One region of the Chromobacterium sphagni genome, then DNA from elsewhere that is predicted to be linked to it. Evidence: riboswitches for the same ligand, from Rfam matches in the RefSeq annotation. Region 1 holds a riboswitch; the other holds the start of a gene.
The links. A riboswitch is a leader RNA that binds a small molecule or an ion and turns the genes downstream of it on or off. The one in region 1 is predicted to bind glycine.

Region 1 (10,002 bases):
CGACATGAACTTCCCCTTCGGCGGCTACAAGCAGTCCGGCAACGGCCGCGACAAATCGCTGCACGCGCTGGAAAAATACAGCGAGCTGAAAAGCACGCTGATCAAGCTGTAAGCGCCACCCCGGCCCGGTTCAAACCGGGCCGGTGGCCTGCCGCGACAGATGGCCGACAGACCTCTCGCTTCCCTCCCGGCAAATCCACACCTGACACCACGCAGCGCAATCAAACAGCGCGGCAGCCTTGGCTATAGTGAAACGATGATCTCGTCCGGGAAAGTCCATGCGCGTTACCATAGCCCCCCCGAATCGCCTCTTGCGATTCCGCGCCGCCTGGCTGGCCTGCCTGCTGCTGACGCCGACGGCCAACCTGGCCGCAGCCAACCCGGCCGCAGCCAACCCGGCCTGCCCCAACGGCCCGCTCAGGGTCGGCTACTACAAGATCGGCGCCGCCTATCGCGACGGCAAAGGCTATGACGTGGATCTGGTGCACGAACTGGCGCAGCGTCTGCACTGCCAGATAGGCAGCGAAATGGAGCTTCCCCGCCTGCGGGCCTTGAAGATGCTGGAGAACGGCCTGCTGGATGTCGGCCCGTCCACCATCGCCACCCCCGAGCGCAAGGCTTATGCCTGGATATATCCTTACAATCACACCAAGAATCTGGTGCTGCTGTACCACGCCACCCAGGCGCGCACGCTGGCCGACCTCCGCGCGGATCCGGCTCTGCGCTGGGGCGCCATTCGAGGCTACCGCCACGGCCCGGCCCAGGACAAGCTGCTGGCCGACCTGGCCGCGCAGCACAAGGTGGTGATTGCCGAGGACGAAGACGATCTTTACAAGATGCTGAGCAGCGGCGTAGTCACCGCCGCCTTTGCCCAGCCGCTCAGCTACGGCCGCTGGCTGCGCGACCCTCTGGCCGCCCGGCAGATCACCATACTCGACCTGTTTCCCGAGGCCGACATGGTCGCCAGCGGCCTCGCGCTGAGCAAAAGCCGCTTCAGCCAGGAGGCGGCGGAGAAATGGCATCAGGAACTGGTGAAGATGTACCAGGACGGCAGCCTGTACGCCATCATGCAACGCTTCCTCAACGAAGGCGCCGCCAAGCAGATGATGCGGCTGCCCATTAATTGATCCGCCGGACCAGGCTGTCCGGCGCCACGGAGCGAAACATGAAATGGCTAGCAGGCTGCGCGTTGTTGCTGATGCTGCCCACCGCATGGGCCGCCCCCAACGCCGCATGCCCGCAAGGGCCGCTGGTCATCGCCTATTACGACTTCGGCGTGGCCTACCACAAAGGCAAGGGCTACGATCCGGAAATCATCCACGAGCTGGCGCGGCGGCTGAATTGCCCCATCCAGAACGAGAGCGACTACCCCCGCCCGCGGGTGCTGAAGCTGCTGGAAATCGGCCAGGCCGACATCGGCACCTCGACGCTGATCACGCCGGAACGCAAACGCTACCTGTGGCTGCTCACCTACCACCACAGCAAGAACATGGTGCTGCTGCATCGCGGCGTGCAGGCATCCTCGCTGCCCGAGCTGCTGCAGCTGCCCAATCTGCGCTGGGGCATGATACGCGGCTACCGCCACAGCCCGGCCCAGGATAAACTGCTGGAAGACTTGGTGCAGCAGCACAAAGTGGTGATGGCGGAAAACGAGGACGATCTGTACAAGATGGTGTGCAGCGGCGTAGTCACCGCCGCCTTCGGCCATCCGGTCAGCTACGACCCCTGGCTGCAAAGCCATCAGGCCAGCCAGCAGGTCACCGTGCACGACTTCTTTCCGGATACGGAAACCATCTCAGGCGGCCTCGCGCTGAGCAAGGCGCGCTTCAGCCAGGAGGCGGCCGCGCGCTGGAACGACGAAATCATCCGCATGTACCATGATGGCTCGTTGCGGGCGATCATGCGCCGCCACCTGAGCGAAACCAGCGTCGAGCATGCCCTCAGGCTGCCGCTGGACTAAGATCGGGCCGACATGGAAAAGCCCCGGACTTTTGCGGGGCTTTGGCGTTTTCCTCCAGCCGGAATCACAGCGCCAGCTTGGCGATGGCTTCCTTGGCCAGGTGGATCGAGGTGGCGCGCTTGTCCGGCCCCATGCCGATGGCTTCGGCGCGGACGATTTCCACATCGATCACGCCCAGGAAGCCCAGCACCTTCACCAGAAAGTCCTCCTGAAAATCCATCAAACTGCCCTGCTCGCCGCTGTGCACGCCGCCGCGGCCCGAAACCAGCACCACCTTCTTGTTCGGCACCAGGCCCACCGGGCCGTTTTCGCTGTATTTGAAGGTGCGGCCGGCTACCGCTACGCGGTCGATCCAGCTCTTCAGCTGCGAAGGAATGGAGAAGTTGTACATCGGTGCGCCGATTATCAGCACGTCGGCGGCGATGAATTCTTCGATCAACTGATCGTTCAGCGCGCTTTCGCTGCGCTGCGTCGCGGTCCAGTCCGCCTCGGCGACGAAGCGCGCGCCGACGATCTCGCCGGACAGGTGGGCAATGGGGTTGGCGGCGAGGTCACGGTAGGTGGTTTCAACATCGGCGTGGCGCTGGCGCAGCGTATTGGCGACGACGGCGGACAGCTCGCGGGTAACGGAATTGTCGGCCAGGATGCTGGAATCGAGATGGAGCAGTTTCATTTGGCAGTCTTTCAATGTCAGGGGGGAATGACTGCATGATAGGCAGGTGCAACAATTCCGAATAGACTACTAAAATTGGAAACATTGTTCTACCAGCGGGACAATAAAATGCAAGACTTGAACGACCTGTTGTATTTCGCCAAGGTGGTCGAGCACGGCGGCTTCATGGCCGCCGGCCGGGTGCTGGGCATTCCCAAATCGCGCTTGTCGCGGCGGGTGGCCGAACTGGAACACCGGCTGGGCGTGCGCCTGCTGCAGCGGACCACCCGCCGGCTGGCCCTGACCGAAATCGGCAGCCAGTACTATCAGCACTGCCAGGCAATGCTGGCGGAAGCCGAAGCCGCCAACGAGACCGTGCTGCAAAGCAGCGCCGAACCGCGCGGCCTGATCCGCGTCAGTTGCCCCGAGCTATTGTCCAAAACCATGCTGAGCGCGGCAGTGCCGCGTTTCCTGGCGCGTTACCCGCAGGTGCGCATTGCGCTGGACTCCACCAACCGCAGGGTGGACCTGATCGAGGAAGGCGTGGACGTGGCGATCCGGGTGCGCAATGTGATCGAGGACAGCGCCAGCCTGGTGGTGCGGCGGCTGGGTAAGAGCCGGGTGATCCTGGTCGCCAGCCCCTCCTTCATCGAACAGCATGGCGAACCGCAAACCCCGGAGCGGCTGGCCGCATTGCCGGCGCTGACCATGAGCCGGCCCGACAGCCGCGGCCAGTGGATGCTGCTGGACAATGTCGGCCAAAGCTACACCATACACATCGACACGCCCAGGCTGATGACCGACGACATGATCGTGCTGCTGGAGGCCGCCATCGCCGGACTGGGCATCACCGCTCTGCCGCGCAATGTCTGTCATCAGGCGCTGGCTGACGGCAAGCTGCGCCACATCCTGCCGCAATACGATTTTCCCTGGGGCATCCTGCACGCCGCCTTTCCCACCCGCCGCGGCCTGTCGCCGGCGGTGCGCGCCTTCATCGACTTCATCAGCCAGGAATTGATCAGCGAAGAGATTGCCGGCGACTGGGGGCGCAGCGACATTCGCCCGGCATGACAATTGCTTCACCCCCGGTTTCCCGCACCGGATGGTTGAAAACATGTTCACGCTGCGCCCGCTGGCCGAAACCGACTCCCTGGAACAACTGACCGCGCTGCTGCACCGCGCCTACGCTCAGCTGGCCTCAATGGGCCTGCGCTACACCGCGGTGGACCAGAGCGTGGCCGTGACCCGCCGCCGCATCGCCGGCGGCCACTGCCTGCTGGCATGGCGCGGGAATGCGCTGGCCGGCACCATCACGGTGCATCATCCGCTGCCGGCCTCGCCCTGCCCGCAATTCCGCCAGCCGGATGGCGCGGTGCTGATGCAGTTCGGCGTCGATCCCGTCTGGCAAGGCTGCGGCCTGGGCTCCCTGCTGATGGACGCCGCCGAAGCCTGGGCCCGCAGCCAGGGCTATCTGCGCATCCGCCTGGACACCGCCAAACCCGCGTCCCATCTGGTGGAGCGCTACGGCAAGCGCGGCTACCGCGTCGAGGCCCCGCTGCAATGGCCGGACAAAGCCTACGCCAGCGTGGTGATGGTCAAGGAACTGGAAACGGCCGCAGCGACTCGAACTCCTGTTTGCGCCGCAACAAATTGATGGCTGCGCGCCACAGACCAGGCTCAGACCATCCGCTTTTATTGCATTGCAGCATCAAGCGAGTACAGTGGCGTCCATGGCCTTGTCATCGGCCGCCACGCCTGTCTCCATCTTTTCCAAAGCAAGGGGTTGCAATGTGGTCAGCTACTGCAGTTCAAGGCGGGACTCCCCCGTTCGCACAACCGCTGTTTGATTACTGGCTGGACGCCTGCCAGCGCGGCATCCTGTACTGGGACGTGCTCTACCAGCGCGGCGCCACTTACCTGGAACACTGTGAGAGCGGCAAGCCGCCGGTGCTGGTGTTCGACCACAAGATCATCCAGGACGGGCGCGAACTGCCCGATCCGGCCAATTACGCGCTGGCGGCCATCGCGCCGCCGCCCAGTTGCCCGCCCACCAACCCGGCCCTGCGTCCCTTCGTGGTGATAGACCCGCGCGCCGGCCACGGCCCGGGCATAGGCGGCTTCAAAATGGACAGCGAAATCGGCATCGCGCTGCAACAAGGCCACCCCTGCTACTTCGTGATGTTCTTCCCACAGCCCGAGCCCGGCCAGACCATAGAAAGCGTCAGCAAGGCCGAAGGCGCCTTCCTCAAGCGTGTCAACGAGCTGCACCCCGACTCCGACGGCAAACCCTTCGTCATTGGCAACTGCCAGGGCGGCTGGGCGCTGGCGATGCTGGCCGCGGTGGCGCCGGAACTGGTGGGCCCCATCCTGCTGGCCGGATCGCCGCTGTCCTACTGGGCCGGCGTCCGCGGCAAAAATCCGATGCGCTACGCCGGCGGGCTGAACGGCGGCACCTGGACCGCGTCGCTGGCCGGCGATCTGGGCAACGGCCACTTCGACGGGGCCCACCTGGTCAACAACTTCGAAAAACTGGACCCGGCCAACACCCTGTGGAAGAAGTCTTACAACCTTTACTCCAAGGTGGATACCGAACCGCAACGCTATCTGGACTTCGAGCGCTGGTGGGGCGGCCATTACCTGCTCAACAAGGTAGAGATGGAGTGGATCGCCCAGAAACTGTTCGTCGGCAACGATCTGGTCCACGGCAAGATCGCCAGCCATGATGGCAAGGTGCGGGTGGACATGCGCAACATCCGCTCGCCCATCGTGGTGTTCGCCTCCTGGGGCGACAACATCACCCCGCCGCAACAGGCGCTGAACTGGATCGCCGACCTCTACGACAGCGTCGAGGACATCCGCGACAACGAACAGACCATCGTCTACGCACTGCACAGCAAGGTGGGACACCTGGGCATCTTCGTGTCCGCCGGCATCGCCAACAAGGAACACAGCGAATTCGCCAGCGCGCTGGACCTGATAGACGTGCTGGCCCCCGGCCTGTATGAAGCCATCATCGAAGACATCGCGCCGGACGCGCCCGGCCAGGAATACATAGAAGGTCGCTACATCATCCGCTTCGAAGCGCGCGACGTGCCCGACATCCTGGCACTGGACGACGGCCGCGACGACGAACGCGCCTTCGAGGTGGTGAAGCGGGTGTCGGAGATCAACCAGGGCGTGTACGACCGCTACCTCTCCCCCGCGCTGCGCGCCATCGGCAACGAAGCCAGCGCCCGCCTGCTGCGCGAGCTCCACCCGGCCCGGCTGGAACGCACGCTGATCTCTCCGAAGAATCCCTGGCTGTGGTGGCTGCCCGGCCTCGCCGCCCAAGTGCGCGAACAACGCCGGCCAGTGGCGGAAAGCAACCCGCTGTGGCAATGGCAGGAGCAGCTCTCCCATTTCATCGCCCAGTCGCTGGACCAATACCGCGACCTGCGCGATGCCACCCAGGAGCAACTGTTCCGCGCCGTCTACGAGTCGCCGCAGCTGGCTACCCTGGTCGGCGTGCGGCCAGCCAGCGAGCCGCGCAAGCACGTGCTGGCCTGGGAAAGCCGCGAGCTAGCGCGCCTGAAGCGCGAGGCGCTGGACCCCAGCTTTGAGCAGGGCACGCTGGCCGACGGCTTCGTCCGGCTGCTGCTGTACGTCAGCATCGGCATGGGCGTGGTGGATGAGCGGCCGTTCAACGCCATCCGCCGCGTGATGCGCGACGTGCGCCACGAATACCCGCTGACGCTGATGCAGCTCAAGGACATCGTCCGCCACCAGATATTCTTGGTGCGACTGGATGCGCCGCGCGCGCTGCAGGGCTTGACCCTGCTGCTACCTGACCCGCACCGCCGCCATCAGGCGTGGATGCTGGCGCGCGACCTGCTGTCATTGCGCGGCGCCATACCTCCGGAACATCAGGCACGGCTGGACGAAGTAGCGCAAGTGTTGCAGTTGGAAATCAACGGGCAAGCCAGGGCCGAACCGCCCGCCGCGCCTGCGATCCAGCTATTGCCCAAACCCGCTGCCGCCAAGCCATCGGCAAAACCCGCAACCACCTCCGCTCCAGCGGTCAAGCCCAAATCCGGCAAACCTGCCGCCACGCGTCAGACCGCGAAAACCGCGCCGGAAAACAGACCGACAGCCCAAGCCGCGGTGAAGTCGGAGGAAGCCAAGCCAGTTGTCGCGGCCAAGCCGGCCAGCGCGCGAAAAGCGCCGGCCAAGGCCAATGGCCAGGTGCCGGGAGAGGCCGCGCCGGCCAAAACCGGCAAGACAAGTCCCCGCGCCAAACCGCAAGCCAAATCCTGACCGAGCACAGCCGGGGCGCAAACGCGCCCCGGTGCTGCCGTTGACTATTCCAATAGCAAAAGCTAATATAGTGACTCTCTGCGGGAGAGAGGGGCCACGCCCCCGCCGAAGACGCAAGCTCCCATAATCGCTCAGGCAAGCCGTACCGCAGTGTTTCATTGATTCAAGCCGATTGGAGAGAGGCTGCCGCGAGCAGCCCACCGAAGGGGCAAGTGGCCAAAGGCCATGCAACTCTCAGGTAAAAGGACAAGGGGAGAGGCTGTTCCGTAGCCCGGAATCCACCCAGGAGTCTGCCTTGTCCCGCTCTTCATCCAGCGGCGCGCCCGACGTTTTCCGGCGCCCTGCACTCGTTCCGTTCCCGCTTCCCCGTCTGCCGGCCCCTCCGGCGCGCAACTGCCGCAATCGTGTGAAATCATGCTGACCCTGATCTATCTCATCGCCATCACCGCCGAAGCGATGACCGGCGCCCTGGCCGCCGGCCGCCGCAATATGGATATTTTTGGTGTGACCGTCATCGCCTTCCTCACAGCCCTCGGCGGTGGCACCGTGCGCGACATCGTGCTGGGCCGCTACCCGATAGGCTGGACCCAACATCCGGAATACGTGCTGCTGGTAGTGGCCGGCGGCATCGCCGCAGTGCTGGCCGCCCGCTTCATGCGCCACCTGAACCGGCTGTTTCTGGTGCTGGACGCATTGGGCCTGGTGGCCTTCACCATCATCGGCTGCGATGTGGCGCTAGGCATGCACTACCATCCGGTGATCGTGGTGATGGCTGGCATGATCACCGGCATCGCCGGCGGCATCCTGCGCGACGTGCTGTGCAACCGCGTGCCCATCGTGTTCCGCCGCGAGTTGTACGCCAGCGTGTCGCTGCTGGTGGCCATGCTCTATCTGGGCCTGAATCTGCTGAACGTGCCGCACGACTACAATATCGCCGCCAGCTTCGCTTTTGGCCTGGCCCTGCGCCTGACCGCGTTATGGCGCGAATGGCAGCTGCCGGTCTTCGCCTATAGGCACGACCACCATTGAGCCACCCGACACCCCGCCCCGCGGGGTGTTTTGTTATGGCGCGGATTGCGCTGCCTTGTCGCCACCGGGGAGGAGTGCGATCATCCGCCATCCATCTTCCCTTCGCGGAACCATGAGCCAAGAGCATCCACGCCCCGCAAGCCGCCTCCGATTCCTGGCACCTCTCGCTCTGACAGGCCTGTTGGCCATGCCTGCGGCCTACCTGCAGGCCGCGCTGGCGCTCGGCCTGCTGCCAGCCAACCGCGACTGGCAAGCGCCAGCTGCGGGCATCCCCATTTACCTGGACAGCAACGGCGTGCATACCGGCCTGGTGCTGCCTATGCGAAACAGCCAGATGGACTGGAGCGCGCGGTTTCCGCCGCGGCAGATTCTTCGCGCCGACCGCTTTGCGGCCTCTCCTTACATCGCCATAGGCTGGGGCAGCCGCACCTTCTTTCTGCAAACGCAGACCTGGGCCGACCTGACGCCAGGCAAAGCCCTGGCGGCGCTGGCTTCAGACGACAGCGTGCTACACGTGGAATATCAGCCCCAACCCAGCGAAAGCGCCAATACGCGCAAAATGCTGCTCACCCCGGGCCAATACGCAAAGCTGGTGGATTTCATTTCCCAAAGCATGCCCATCGACGCCGACGGAAAACCTTTGTGGCTCAAGGATTACCACTATGACGGCAATGACGCCTTTTATCAGGCCAACGGCAACTACAACCCATTGATGACCTGCAATCAATGGACGCGCAACGCGCTGAACGCCGCCGGCGTGCGCACGGCTTTATGGTCCCCTTTTGGTCAGGCTTTGCTCTGGCATGCGGGCAGCTAGAGCCTCCTCGGAGACCCACGACAGCGCCACACACCTGTCCTTTTATTTAGGTACAAAAACACTGTCAGACAATCGATTGCAACTCAAGCACTCCTTCCTTTCAAAATGACGGTTTCCGCTTAATAGCCAATCGATGCCCTCTATCCGAGGGGCTTTGTTGCATAACCCCGCCCAAGAACGTGCGTCTCCTTGTCCAGAGCGAATTCAGTTCATCGCTGCCACCGCCACGGTCTTCGGGCGGCCCAGAGCGGTAAAATGGTTCAAAAACGCCGCGCGCACTTGCAGTTCCGCCACCTGTCGATCAAAGGTGCGCGCCATCACTCGGCTACACGGTCGCTTGAAACCGTGCATCTTCGTTTCCGCCAGACTGCGGCGGTGATAGCCGCTCCAGCGTTTCCAGATTCGTCTCCCCAAGCGTTTGCACGCCGCGATCGCGGCGTTGCGCACCTCGCTGCCGGTGATTTTCGACTTCGACGGCTTGGCATTGCCAACAAACCATGCCCCAACATGAAACAAAAAGCCATTGGCATTTGATTAAAAATAAATAAAAATCAAATGCATAAAATGCTCGAAGCTCCTCCAGCATCCTGTGGTTTCGCGGCCGCGCCGAGTAGAATCGACTGAGGGGAAAGCGCTAGCCGCGCACTCGCCATGACAAAAACAGCCATGCCGCGCTTTCACTCGGCAGCATGCATAATCAACAATGGAACGGCAGGGCCGGCCATGCCGGCCCCTGCGGCGAGCATCCGTGGGGAAAAAAACATGTCCAATAGCAAATCTGTCACAGGCCAGTCCCTCCATCCCATCCGCATCGCACTGCTGGACGATCATCTGATGATCCTGCATGGCCTGGCCAGCCATCTGGCTGGCGTGCCAGATCTGCAGATTACCGGCAGTTTCACGGCCAGCAGCCAGTTGATCCAAGCCCTGGCCAACGAGCAAGGAGACCGCGCCGATGTAGTGGTGATTGATTACACGCTGCGCCCCGACGACATCGATGGCATCAATCTGATCCGGGCGCTGCGGATACGCTTTCCACCGCTGCGCCTTCTGGTGATGTCCGCTTATTACACTCCCGCCACCGTCGCGTTGGCCTTGCGCGGCGGCGCCCATGGCTTCATCGGCAAGGAGCAGGGACTGGACGAGTTGGTGGCAGCCATCCGCGCGCTGGCCGCAGGCCGCGACTACCTCAGCGCGGAGATGTCGCAAGCGCTGCAGGCCAGACAGGACAAACCGGAACCTCCGCCGCAC
Region 2 (10,002 bases), on a different contig from region 1:
ACGGTCCGATGTGGCGGGCGATGAATTCGTTGCGATTGAAGAGTTCGGAGAGCGACATGTTCAAGACCTTCCATTGCTGCCGCGAAACCCGCCATGCCCAGATGTCGGCGAGAACTGCCAGCGCTCGCCCATCGATGTTCATGCCGTTTACGGTTCGCGGCCAAAAAAAACGCCCTGAGTCTCGCGACTGCAGGGCGGGTTCAGCGATCAGGCGCCGATTTCCTTGGCGTAGGCGGCTGCGTCCATCAGGCCGTCCAGATCGGCCGGATTGGCCGGTTTGAGCTTGAAGAACCAGCCGGCGCCGTAAGGCTCGCTGTTGGCCAGGTCCGGCGCGCCTTCCAGCTCTTCGTTCACCGCCAGGATTTCGCCTGCGATCGGACAGTACACGTCGGACGCGGCCTTCACCGACTCAACCACCCCGGCCTGCTCATCGCGGGCCAGTTGCGCGCCCACCTTGGGCAGCTCTACGAAAACGATGTCGCCCAGCAGCTCCTGCGCGTGCTCGGTGATGCCCACGGTTACGGAGCCGTCGGCTTCCAGGCGCAGCCACTCGTGGCTTTCGACGTATTTCAGTTCGGCGGGGATGTTGCTCATCTTGAAGTTCTCCAGCTTAAGATCAGATCAATGGTCATGGCGGTCGTCGTTTGGACGCCGCCCTATTATTCGAATACTTTCTTGCCGTTGCGCACGAAGGGCATCTTCACCACGCGCACATCGGTCAGCGTGCCGCGCAGATCCACCTGGGCGGCGGCGCCGGTGGCGGCGGGCACCCGAGCGATCGCGATGGAGTGCTTCAGCGTGGGCGAGAAGGTGCCGCTGGTGATGACGCCTTCGCCGACGCCCTCCACCACCACCTTCAGGCCTTCGCGCAAAACGCCGCGGCCTTCGAGCACCAGGCCCACCTGCTTCATCGCCACGCCCTTGGCCTTTTGCGCTTCCAGCGCCTCGCGTCCGTTGAACTTGCGCTCCTTAGGCTCCCAGGCGATGGTCCAACCCATGCCGGCCTCCAGCGGCGATACGGTTTCGTCCATGTCGTGGCCGTACAGGTTCATGCCGGCCTCCAGGCGCAGCGTGTCGCGCGCGCCCAGACCGATCGGCGCGACGTCAACGGCTTGCAACTGATTGAAGAAGGCGATGGCCTGATCGGCGGGGACCATGATTTCCAGACCGTCCTCGCCGGTATAGCCGGTGCGGGCGTAGAACCATTCATCCTGCGGCAGGCCCTGGAACACTTTCAGCGCGCGGATGGCGTCGGCCAGTTCCGGCTTGATCCTGCAAACCTTGTCTATGGCCTCCGGACCCTGCACCGCCAGCATGGCGAGGTCGCGGCGCACCTTGAGCGCCACGTCGAAGCCGGCCTTCTGCGCGTCCATCCAGGCCAAGTCTTTTTCAGTGGTGCCGGCGTTGACCACCATGCGGTAGCCGTAGGAAGTGAGGTAGACGATCAGGTCGTCGACGACGGTGCCTTCCGGCGTGAGCATGCCGGAATACAGCGCCTTGCCCTCGAAACCGAGCTTGGCGACGTCGTTGGCGATCAGTTTTTGCAACCAGGATTTGGCGTCGGAGCCGGTGACGTCTATCACCGTCATGTGGGAGACGTCGAACATGCCGGCGTCGCTGCGGACGATTTCGTGTTCCTTGAGCTGGGAACCGTAATGGATGGGCATTTCCCAACCGGCGAAGTCAACCATCTTCGCGCCGGCGGCGACGTGGGCGTCGAACAGCGGGGTACGTTTCGGGGCCGTCATGGTGCGGTGGTCCTCTTGCAGGTGTGTGTTTCCTCTATCAACCACACCCCTCTGTCCCTGCACCTGAGATTTTCCGGCTGGATCAGCCGTTAGCCCCTTCGGTGGGCGCCACGGGGACGCCGCTCTCCAGATTCTGCAAGCCGGCAGCCGCCAGCCCGATGATACAGTCCTTTTGCCTGAGCGATTGCGGGTGCACTTGCGCCTTCGGCGGCGATCGCAAGGACCGCTCTCTCCTGTATGACCCGGCGATTATGGTAGCAGTCGCGGCGGCTTGGCAAGCCGAGTTTATTTCGAAGTAAAACAGTTTGTTTTTCTGTTCTTATAAGAAAAGAATATTACAAAAATAATAATAATTGCCATTCGGATGCGAAAATTTCACCGGTCAAACCAGCCTATCCGCTAACAGCCGCTGCCAAGATGCTTATGGACCTGCCGGCGGCCTGCCATGAAAAAAGCGCAGCGCTGAACGCTGCGCTTTTACGGTGAGCCATCGCGCCGTCAGGCTGCGGCGTGCCGCTCCTTCAGCTGCCAGACATACACCGGCAGACCCAGCAGCAACAGCAGCATGCCCCACATCACGGTATCCGCGCCGGAGCCGTACAAGGCCCACAGCGAGTAGACAAAGCCTATCCCGGCGAAAAAGCCCGGCGCCACAAAGTCCCGCTTGGAAAACGCCTTGCCGCGCATCAGCATGATGGCAATCAGCGCCATCGAGCAGAAGGCGTATGGCAGCAGCGTGGCGGCGGTGGCCAGCAGGATGATGAATTCGAAGATTTTCACGCCGCTGTCGCCGCCGGCATACTTGATGGCCATCAGAATGGTCACCAGGGTGCTGGACAGCACTAGGCCGAAAATAGGCACGCCCGCGGCGTTGCGCCGCGCGAAACGGCTGGGGAACAGCTTGTCCTTGGCCGCCGCCGCCGGCACATGCGCCTGCATCAGGCTCCAGCCGTTGAGCGCGCCGAAGCAGGACACCACCGCGCCGAAACCGACCGCCCAATAGCCCCAATCGCCCCACATCAGCCGGGCGGCGTCGGCGAACGGCGCCTGCGAAGCCGCCAGCACGTCGGCCGGCATCAGACCCATCAGCGACACGGTGGACAGGATGTACAGCAGGGTGGCCAGCAGCGTGCCTATCACGGTGGCGCGCGGGATGGTTTTGGCCGGCTCCACCACGTCTCCGGCCGGCACAGAGGCCGACTCCAGGCCAAGGAAGGCCCACAGCGTCAGCGCCATGGTCGCGGACAACGACGACATCAAAGGCTTGTGATGCGGGTTGAACACCAGATTATCCGCGTTCAAATGGAAAAAGCCGATGAAGGTCACCGCCGCCAGCGGCAGCAGCTTGAGCAGCGTGGTCACCACCGCCACCATCCCGGAGCTGCGCGCGCCGCGGCTGTTGATCCAGGTGACGATCCAGATCAGGCTGATGGCGAAGGCTCCCGCCAAAGGCTCGCTGTGTCCCAGGATGGGGAAAAACACTTGCATATAGCTGGTGGCGGCCACCGCCAGCGCCGCATTTCCGGCCCACAGCGCAATCCAGTAGCCCCAGGCGATCCAGAAGCCGGCGAAGTCGCCGAAACCGGCATGTATATAGGCATACGGCCCGCCTTCGCGCGGCAGCATCGCCGACAGGCGGGCGAACACCAGCGCCAGGCAGATCGCGCCGCACGAAGTCAGCAGCCAGCCCAGCATGGATATGCCGCCGAACGGCGCCAGCGACGCCGGCAGCAGGAACACGCCGGAACCTATCATATTGCCCACCACCAAGGCGGTGCACATCCAGACCCCGAGCGAGCCTTTCTTTTGGATGGAACTGTTTTCGCTCAAACCAGATTCTCCGTTGAGGCGGAAAGCATCCCGCGCCGGACTCGCGAGAGTCGGGCGCAAACATGCGGATGATTGGGGAAAACGACGGCTTAGGCTGGCTTGTCTTGCAGGCTTCAAGATAGCCCAGCCCTGGCTGCTTGGCCGATCTCTCGACATCGGCCGGCCTGGGCGCCAACCGCCGCGCCGGAAAAAAAGGGCGCATTAAAACACAGTTTTGACGTAAAAACATGTCGCATTGCCGATTTTTTTACAAAAAAATCGTGCCGCGACAAATGCTTATGTCAAAAGAATAAGAAAGGCCTTATATGTCGGACAAGACCAGCGGGCCGCGCGGCACCCTGCTCAGGGACCAGCTGGCGATAGCCCAGCGCCACAGCTCACCCAGACTGCCGCACTCCGGCGGCGGCGGGTGGCCCAGCAAGGTCAGCGCGGCGCGCAGCTGGCGGGCGGCGTCGTCCACGCATATCGCCGGCGCCAGCGTCTGTTTGGACAGCTTCTCTCCGGCGGCATTGGTCAGCATCGGCAGATGGCAATAGTCAGGCGGCGCCAGCCCCAGGCTGTCGTACACCTGCAGCTGGCGCGGCGTGGACACCAGGAGATCGGCGCCGCGCACGATGTCGTTGATGCCCTGATCGGCGTCATCCACCACGACCGCCAGCTGGTAGGCCCAGAATCCATCGGCGCGCAGCAGGACGAAATCGCCGATATCCCGCGCCAGATTCTGCCGGCTTTCGCCCTGCAGGCGGTCCATCACCACCCGGTCCCCATCCCGCGTCCGCAAACGCCAGGCCCTGCCCTCCCGCCCGTCCGGGCAGCCGCGGCGACAAGTGCCGGGATAGACGTAGCCATCCAACCCGCGCTGGGCGCGGGCGGCGATTTCCTTGCGGGTGCAGCAGCAGACATAGGCGTGGCCGCTGGCAATCAATTGCTGCAGCGCGGCGCGGTAAAGGTGGTGGCGTCGGCTCTGGTAAACCACTTTGCCGTCCCATTCAAAACCGAAGGCCTCCAGCGTGCGCAGGATATCGTCCGCCGCGCCAGCCACCTCGCGCGGCGGGTCCAGGTCCTCCATCCTCAGCAGCCACTCGCCGCCGCGGCTGCGCGCTTCCAGATAGCTGCCGACTGCGGTGCAAAGAGACCCGGCATGCAACAGGCCGGTCGGGCTGGGGGCGAAACGGCCCCGGTATAATGACTTAGACATCTTGATTAGGCAGGCCGAAATCTACAACGGGACAAATTATCGCTAAAATACAACTATCCCGATTCACGATTCCGCTTTAATGAGGGTACACGAATGGCGTACGTTGTAACCGATGCCTGTATCAAATGCAAATACACCGACTGCGTGGAAGTGTGTCCGGTGGACTGCTTCCACGAGGGTCCCAACTTCCTGGCGATAGACCCCGACGAATGCATAGATTGCTCGCTGTGCGTGGCGGAGTGCCCGGTGAACGCCATCTACGCGGAGGACGATGTGCCCCAGGGCCAGGAAGGTTTCATCCAGCTCAATGCCGAACTGGCCAAAGGCTGGCCGACCATCACCCAGCGGGCAGATCCGCCGGCCGACCACGCCGATTGGGCCCAGGTGTCCGGCAAGTTGCAACACCTGGAAAAGTGACAACGGCCGGCTCCCTCGCGCATCGCGGAACTATTGGCATTTGAATATCGCCAGACTACGATCCGCGGCCTGCTTCCCCACCCGCGCCAGAACCGCGCGCCTGCCCAAGCCGCCGCAATAGCCATCCGCCAACCCGGCGGCGTAAGGCAGCTCGCCGTCGTACACATGCATGTACTGGTATGTGATGCCCGCGCTAGAAAAAGACCATGGTTTCACCGTCTCTCCCGGCGCGACAAAGGCGATGCCGTGCAAGGCGCATCCGCCCAGGCAGCCGGCTGCCAGCCACCCGCCCATCCGCCTTGGCCAATCGAAGCGTCCGCCCACCCCAAGATCCTCGCCATTCGCTCGCATCGTCAAATGAACAGATCGATATCGCCGGTCTTCGCCCCTTCGTTCTGCTCCAGGATGCGGCCGCGGTATGGCTGCTCGGCCTTGATCGCCAAACTGCTGCGCTTGAGCTTCTTGATCAGCACCTTGCCGGTATGGGTGAAAAAATACACCTTGCGCGCGCATTCGCCCAGCAGGTCCTCTGCCAGCACCGGAATCTGCTCGTTGGCCAGATAGCCGCGGATAAAGTTGGTATTGCGCTCGCCCACATTCACCACGGTCATGCCCTCCAGCACGTTGCCGGCGCCGAATATCTTGGCCTCCAGCCGGTGCCGCATCGCTCCCAGCTTCTGCATGTCGGTGATCAACAGCTCCATCGCGTTGACGCCGAAACGCGCGGCGGACGTGCCCGCGCCCAGATCCAGCGAGCCTTCGGGCAACAGGAAGTGGTTCATGCCGCATACGCCAGACGTGCGGTCGCTCAGGCACACCGCCACGCAGGAGCCCAGCAGCGTCACCAGCATCCTAGGCTGATTGGTGGCATGAAACTCGCCCGGGAACACCTTTACCGCCATGATCTGGAAATGCTTGTCGTAGTACTGATGGCCGTTCATCGCGTCGGCATGATTCATGTACTTGCCCTTTCGGCATGATTTTGCAGGCACTCGACGACCCTGGACGCCAATTGGCCCAACGGGTAGACGTGCATCACCCCGCCGGCCTTGAAGGCCTCCCTGGGCATGCCGTATACCACGCAGCTGGCCTCGTCCTGGCCAAATGTGACGGCGCCGGCATTGCGCATCCGCAGCATGCCGTCGGCGCCGTCCCGGCCCATGCCGGTGAGAATCACGCCGATCGCGCTCTTGCGCAGATGCTGCGCGGCCGAATCGAACAGTGGGTCCACCGCCGGACGATGGCGATTGACCTGATCCCCCTGATCCAGCGCGATCTGGTAGCCGGTCGGTCCGCCCGGACACACCCGCATGTGCCAGTTTCCCGGCGCGATATACGCCATGCCGCTCCTCACCTGCTCGCCGTCCTGCGCCTCCTTCACCTGCATCGGACACAGATTGTTGAGCCTGGCGGCAAACGTGAAGGTGAAGTGCTCCGGCATATGCTGGACGATCAATATCGGCGGGCAATTGGCCGGCATACCCATCAGGAAGTCCTTGATCGCCTCGGTGCCGCCGGTGGAGGCGCCGACGAAGATCACGGCGTTCTGCCGGAACAGGAGCGGGCCGCTGCGTGCCGGCGCCGGCGGCGGCGGGGGCTGCTTGAAGCGCATCGGCTGCCGCAGCCGGGCGCCGGCCACCACCCGCAGCTTCTCGCGGATTTCCTCGGCGTACTCCTGCATCCGGCGCGACACATCCTCGGAAGGCTTGTGCACGAAATCCACCGCGCCCAGCTCCAAGGCGATCAGGGTGGTTTCCGAACCCGACTCCGTCAGCGACGAGATCATCAGCACCGGCGTCGGCTTCAGCCGCATCAGGCGGCGCAGGAACTCCAGCCCATCCATGCGCGGCATCTCCACGTCCAGCGTCACCACGTCCGGATTGGTCTCGCGTATCCGTTCGCGGGCGATGATGGGGTCGGAGGCGGTCGCCACCACCTCCATATCCGGCGCCTCGTTGATGATGGCGGTCAGAAGATTGCGGATCAGCGCCGAATCGTCCACCACCACCACCCTGATTCTGTTCTGGATGGCAGCCGCCATGTCTCCTACCCTCCACGCTCCGGATGCGCCAGGCGGTAAGCCGTCCTGCCGCAACCGACAAAAGCATCGGTCAGATGCACGATATTCTCCGAATGCCCCAGCAGCAGCAGACCATCCGGCTTCAAGCAACTCTCCATCTTGGACAGTATTTCCGCCTGGGTGGGCTTGTCGAAATAGATCAATACATTGCGGCAGAAAATCACGTCGAACCGCCCGATATCCGGCCAGCACGGTTCCACCAGATTGAACTGGAAGAACGACAACGCGTCCCTCGCCTTCTGCTTGAGCCTGACCTTGCCCTCGTTGGCGCCGACGCCCTTGTCGAAATACTTCTTCAGTAGTTGCGGCGAGACTTTTTCGGTGCGTTCCCGGCCATAAACGCCAAGCGCCGCCTGCTGCAGCACATTGGTGTCGATGTCCGACGCCAGCAGTTCGAAGCCGCCGCCGGCCCCGTCCCACAGCTCAAGCATGGTGATGGCTATGGAGTAGGGCTCCTCCCCGGTGGAGGAGGCCGAACTCCATACCCGGAACGTCTCCCCGGCCCGGCGGTGCTGGCGGGCATGCTCGCGCAGCATGTCGAAATGGTGGGACTCGCGGAAGAATGAGGTGAGATTGGTGGTCAACGCATTGATGAACCCCTGCCACTCATCGGCCTCCTGGCTGTCCTGCAGCAAATCCAGATACTCGGTAAAGCTGCGCAGCCCGCGCGAACGCACGCGCTTGGCCAGCCGCGCATACGCCATGTGGGTCTTGGACTCGTTCAGCGAGATGCCCACCCGCTGGTAAAGCATGTCACGCACGCGCCGGAAATCGCTTTGGGTGAACTTGAGTTCCGTGTCTTCCGCCATGTAGCCATCCTCGCTCTGCGCCCGCTCCGCCGGCCTATCCGCGCCGCGGCTCCCTCCATCCAGCGGTGCGCATCGCAGCGGGATGGAGGGAGCCTCGCCGACTCAGCGGATCAGAACTCCTCCCACGAGCCTTCGCCCGAGTCGCCCTGCGGGCGGATCGGCTCCGGCGACCGGGACTTCACATGATAGCTGCCGGCATGGCTGGCGCTTTTGCCGGCCGCGGCGGAGGCCAGCTGGTGCGTGGAGTGCTGGTTGCTCAGATGGCTGGTGCTGCCGCTGGTGAAGCCATGCTGGACCGACGGCTTGCCGGCCGGCGGCCTGCCATGCGACAGCCTCTCGTCCAGCTTGAACACCGCCACCGCGTCGGACAGATAGCGGGCCTGCTCCTCCAGCGACTCGGCGGCGGCTGCGGCCTGCTCGACCAGCGCGGCGTTCTTCTGGGTGTTCTCGTCCATCTGGGTGACGGCCAGGTTCACCTGCTCGATGCCCGAGCTTTGCTCCGCCGAGGCGGCCGAGATATCGCTCATGATGTCCGCCACCCGGCGGATGGAAACCACGATCTCGTTCATGGTGCGGCCCGCCTCGTCCACCAGCCGGCTGCCCGACTCCACCTTGTCCACCGAATTGCCGATCAGCGACTTGATCTCTTTCGCCGCCGCCGCCGAGCGCTGCGCCAGATTGCGCACCTCGCTCGCCACCACCGCGAAGCCGCGGCCCTGCTCGCCCGCCCGCGCGGCCTCCACCGCCGCGTTCAAGGCCAGAATATTGGTCTGGAAGGCGATGCCGTCGATCACGCTGATGATGTCGACGATCTTCTTGGCGCTTTCATTGATCTCGTTCATGGTGGACACCACGTCGCCCACCACCTTGCCGCCGCGCGCGGCGATGTCGGAAGCGCCGGTTGCCAGCGAATTGGCCTTCTTGGCGTTTTCGGCGTTCTGCCGCACCGTGCTGGTGATCTCCTCCATGCTGGACGCGGTTTCCTCCAGGCTGGCCGCCTGCTGCTCGGTGCGGCCGGACAGGTTGGAGTTGCCGGCGGCGATCTCCTTGGCCGCGGTATTGATCGCGTCGGTGGAGTCCTTGATATTGGTGACGATCTCCTTCAGCTTGTCCACGGTGGCATTGCTATCCGTCTTCAATTGGCCGAACAGCCCCTGATAGTCGGCCGCAATGGTTCGGGTGAGATCGCCGCGCGCCAGCGCGCCCAGCACCGTGGCGATATCGCTCAGCCCCTGGCTGGTCACCCCCATCAGCTGGTTCATGCCTTCGCTCAGCAGCTTGAAGAACCCCTGCTTGCCTTCCACCTCGATGCGCTTGCCGAACTCGCCCGCCGAGGCCGCGCTGACGATTTCCGCCACTTCGCGCTCGATCTCGACCTCGGCGGTGCGGTCTTTCCACTCCACCACCGAACCCAGCCGGGTGCCATCGGTGCCGAACACCGGATTGGCCACCAGGGAGAAGGTACGTCCGGCCACAACGATCTCGGTGCGGTAGGTAGAGCGCATATTGGCCAGCAGGTCGCGCTGGTGCGCCGGGTTCTTGTGGAATTCGTCGATGGTGGAGCCCATCAGCGCGCGCACATCGAAATTGGGCAAGGCCTTGCGCAGATCGCCCTCCACTCCGCGCAGCATGTCGGTGACGCTGTGGTTCATGTAGATGATCTTGCGATCATTGTCGGCGATCATCACATTGGTGGTGCAATTGTCCAGCGCGCTGCGGATGCGGCCATTCTCCGCCGCCACCTTGCGCTCCTCCGCGGCGCGGACATCGGCCTCGGCCTGCAGGCGCAGCATCTCGGTATTGTCCTGCCACTCCACCACCGCGCCCAGCCGCTCGCCCTTGTCGTTGAATATCGGCGACAGGATCAGGCCGAAAGTGCGCCCGCCCACCATGATGGACGAGCGGTGCGTCTCCCTCACC

Region 2: it holds a riboswitch for glycine, as region 1 does, so the genes downstream of both, gcvT (glycine cleavage system aminomethyltransferase GcvT) here and BI347_RS19925 (trimeric intracellular cation channel family protein) in region 1, are expected to answer to the same signal.

Annotation. Positions count from the first base shown of each region.
Region 1 is NZ_MKCS01000003.1:202,937-212,938, forward strand. It holds gene BI347_RS19890 (aldehyde dehydrogenase) at 1-112, shown strand, start outside; gene BI347_RS19895 (substrate-binding periplasmic protein) at 279-1,127, shown strand; gene BI347_RS19900 (substrate-binding periplasmic protein) at 1,166-1,960, shown strand; gene BI347_RS19905 (FMN-dependent NADH-azoreductase) at 2,025-2,633, opposite strand; gene BI347_RS19910 (LysR substrate-binding domain-containing protein) at 2,742-3,683, shown strand; gene BI347_RS19915 (GNAT family N-acetyltransferase) at 3,727-4,266, shown strand; gene BI347_RS19920 (DUF3141 domain-containing protein) at 4,401-6,905, shown strand; glycine riboswitch at 6,977-7,063, shown strand; glycine riboswitch at 7,068-7,165, shown strand; gene BI347_RS19925 (trimeric intracellular cation channel family protein) at 7,320-7,934, shown strand; gene BI347_RS19930 (TIGR02117 family protein) at 7,990-8,751, shown strand; partial or broken gene BI347_RS23070 (IS5/IS1182 family transposase) at 8,956-9,201, opposite strand; gene BI347_RS19940 (response regulator transcription factor) at 9,514-10,002, shown strand, end outside.
Region 2 is NZ_MKCS01000001.1:1,353,990-1,363,991, reverse strand. It holds gene gcvP (aminomethyl-transferring glycine dehydrogenase) at 1-58, opposite strand, end outside; gene gcvH (glycine cleavage system protein GcvH) at 208-594, opposite strand; gene gcvT (glycine cleavage system aminomethyltransferase GcvT) at 660-1,748, opposite strand; glycine riboswitch at 1,790-1,888, opposite strand; glycine riboswitch at 1,903-1,994, opposite strand; gene BI347_RS06540 (amino acid permease) at 2,247-3,578, opposite strand; gene gluQRS (tRNA glutamyl-Q(34) synthetase GluQRS) at 3,880-4,776, opposite strand; gene fdxA (ferredoxin FdxA) at 4,870-5,193, shown strand; gene BI347_RS06525 (hypothetical protein) at 5,224-5,487, opposite strand; gene cheD (chemoreceptor glutamine deamidase CheD) at 5,547-6,152, opposite strand; gene BI347_RS06515 (protein-glutamate methylesterase/protein-glutamine glutaminase) at 6,149-7,234, opposite strand; gene BI347_RS06510 (CheR family methyltransferase) at 7,240-8,082, opposite strand; gene BI347_RS06505 (methyl-accepting chemotaxis protein) at 8,193-10,002, opposite strand, start outside.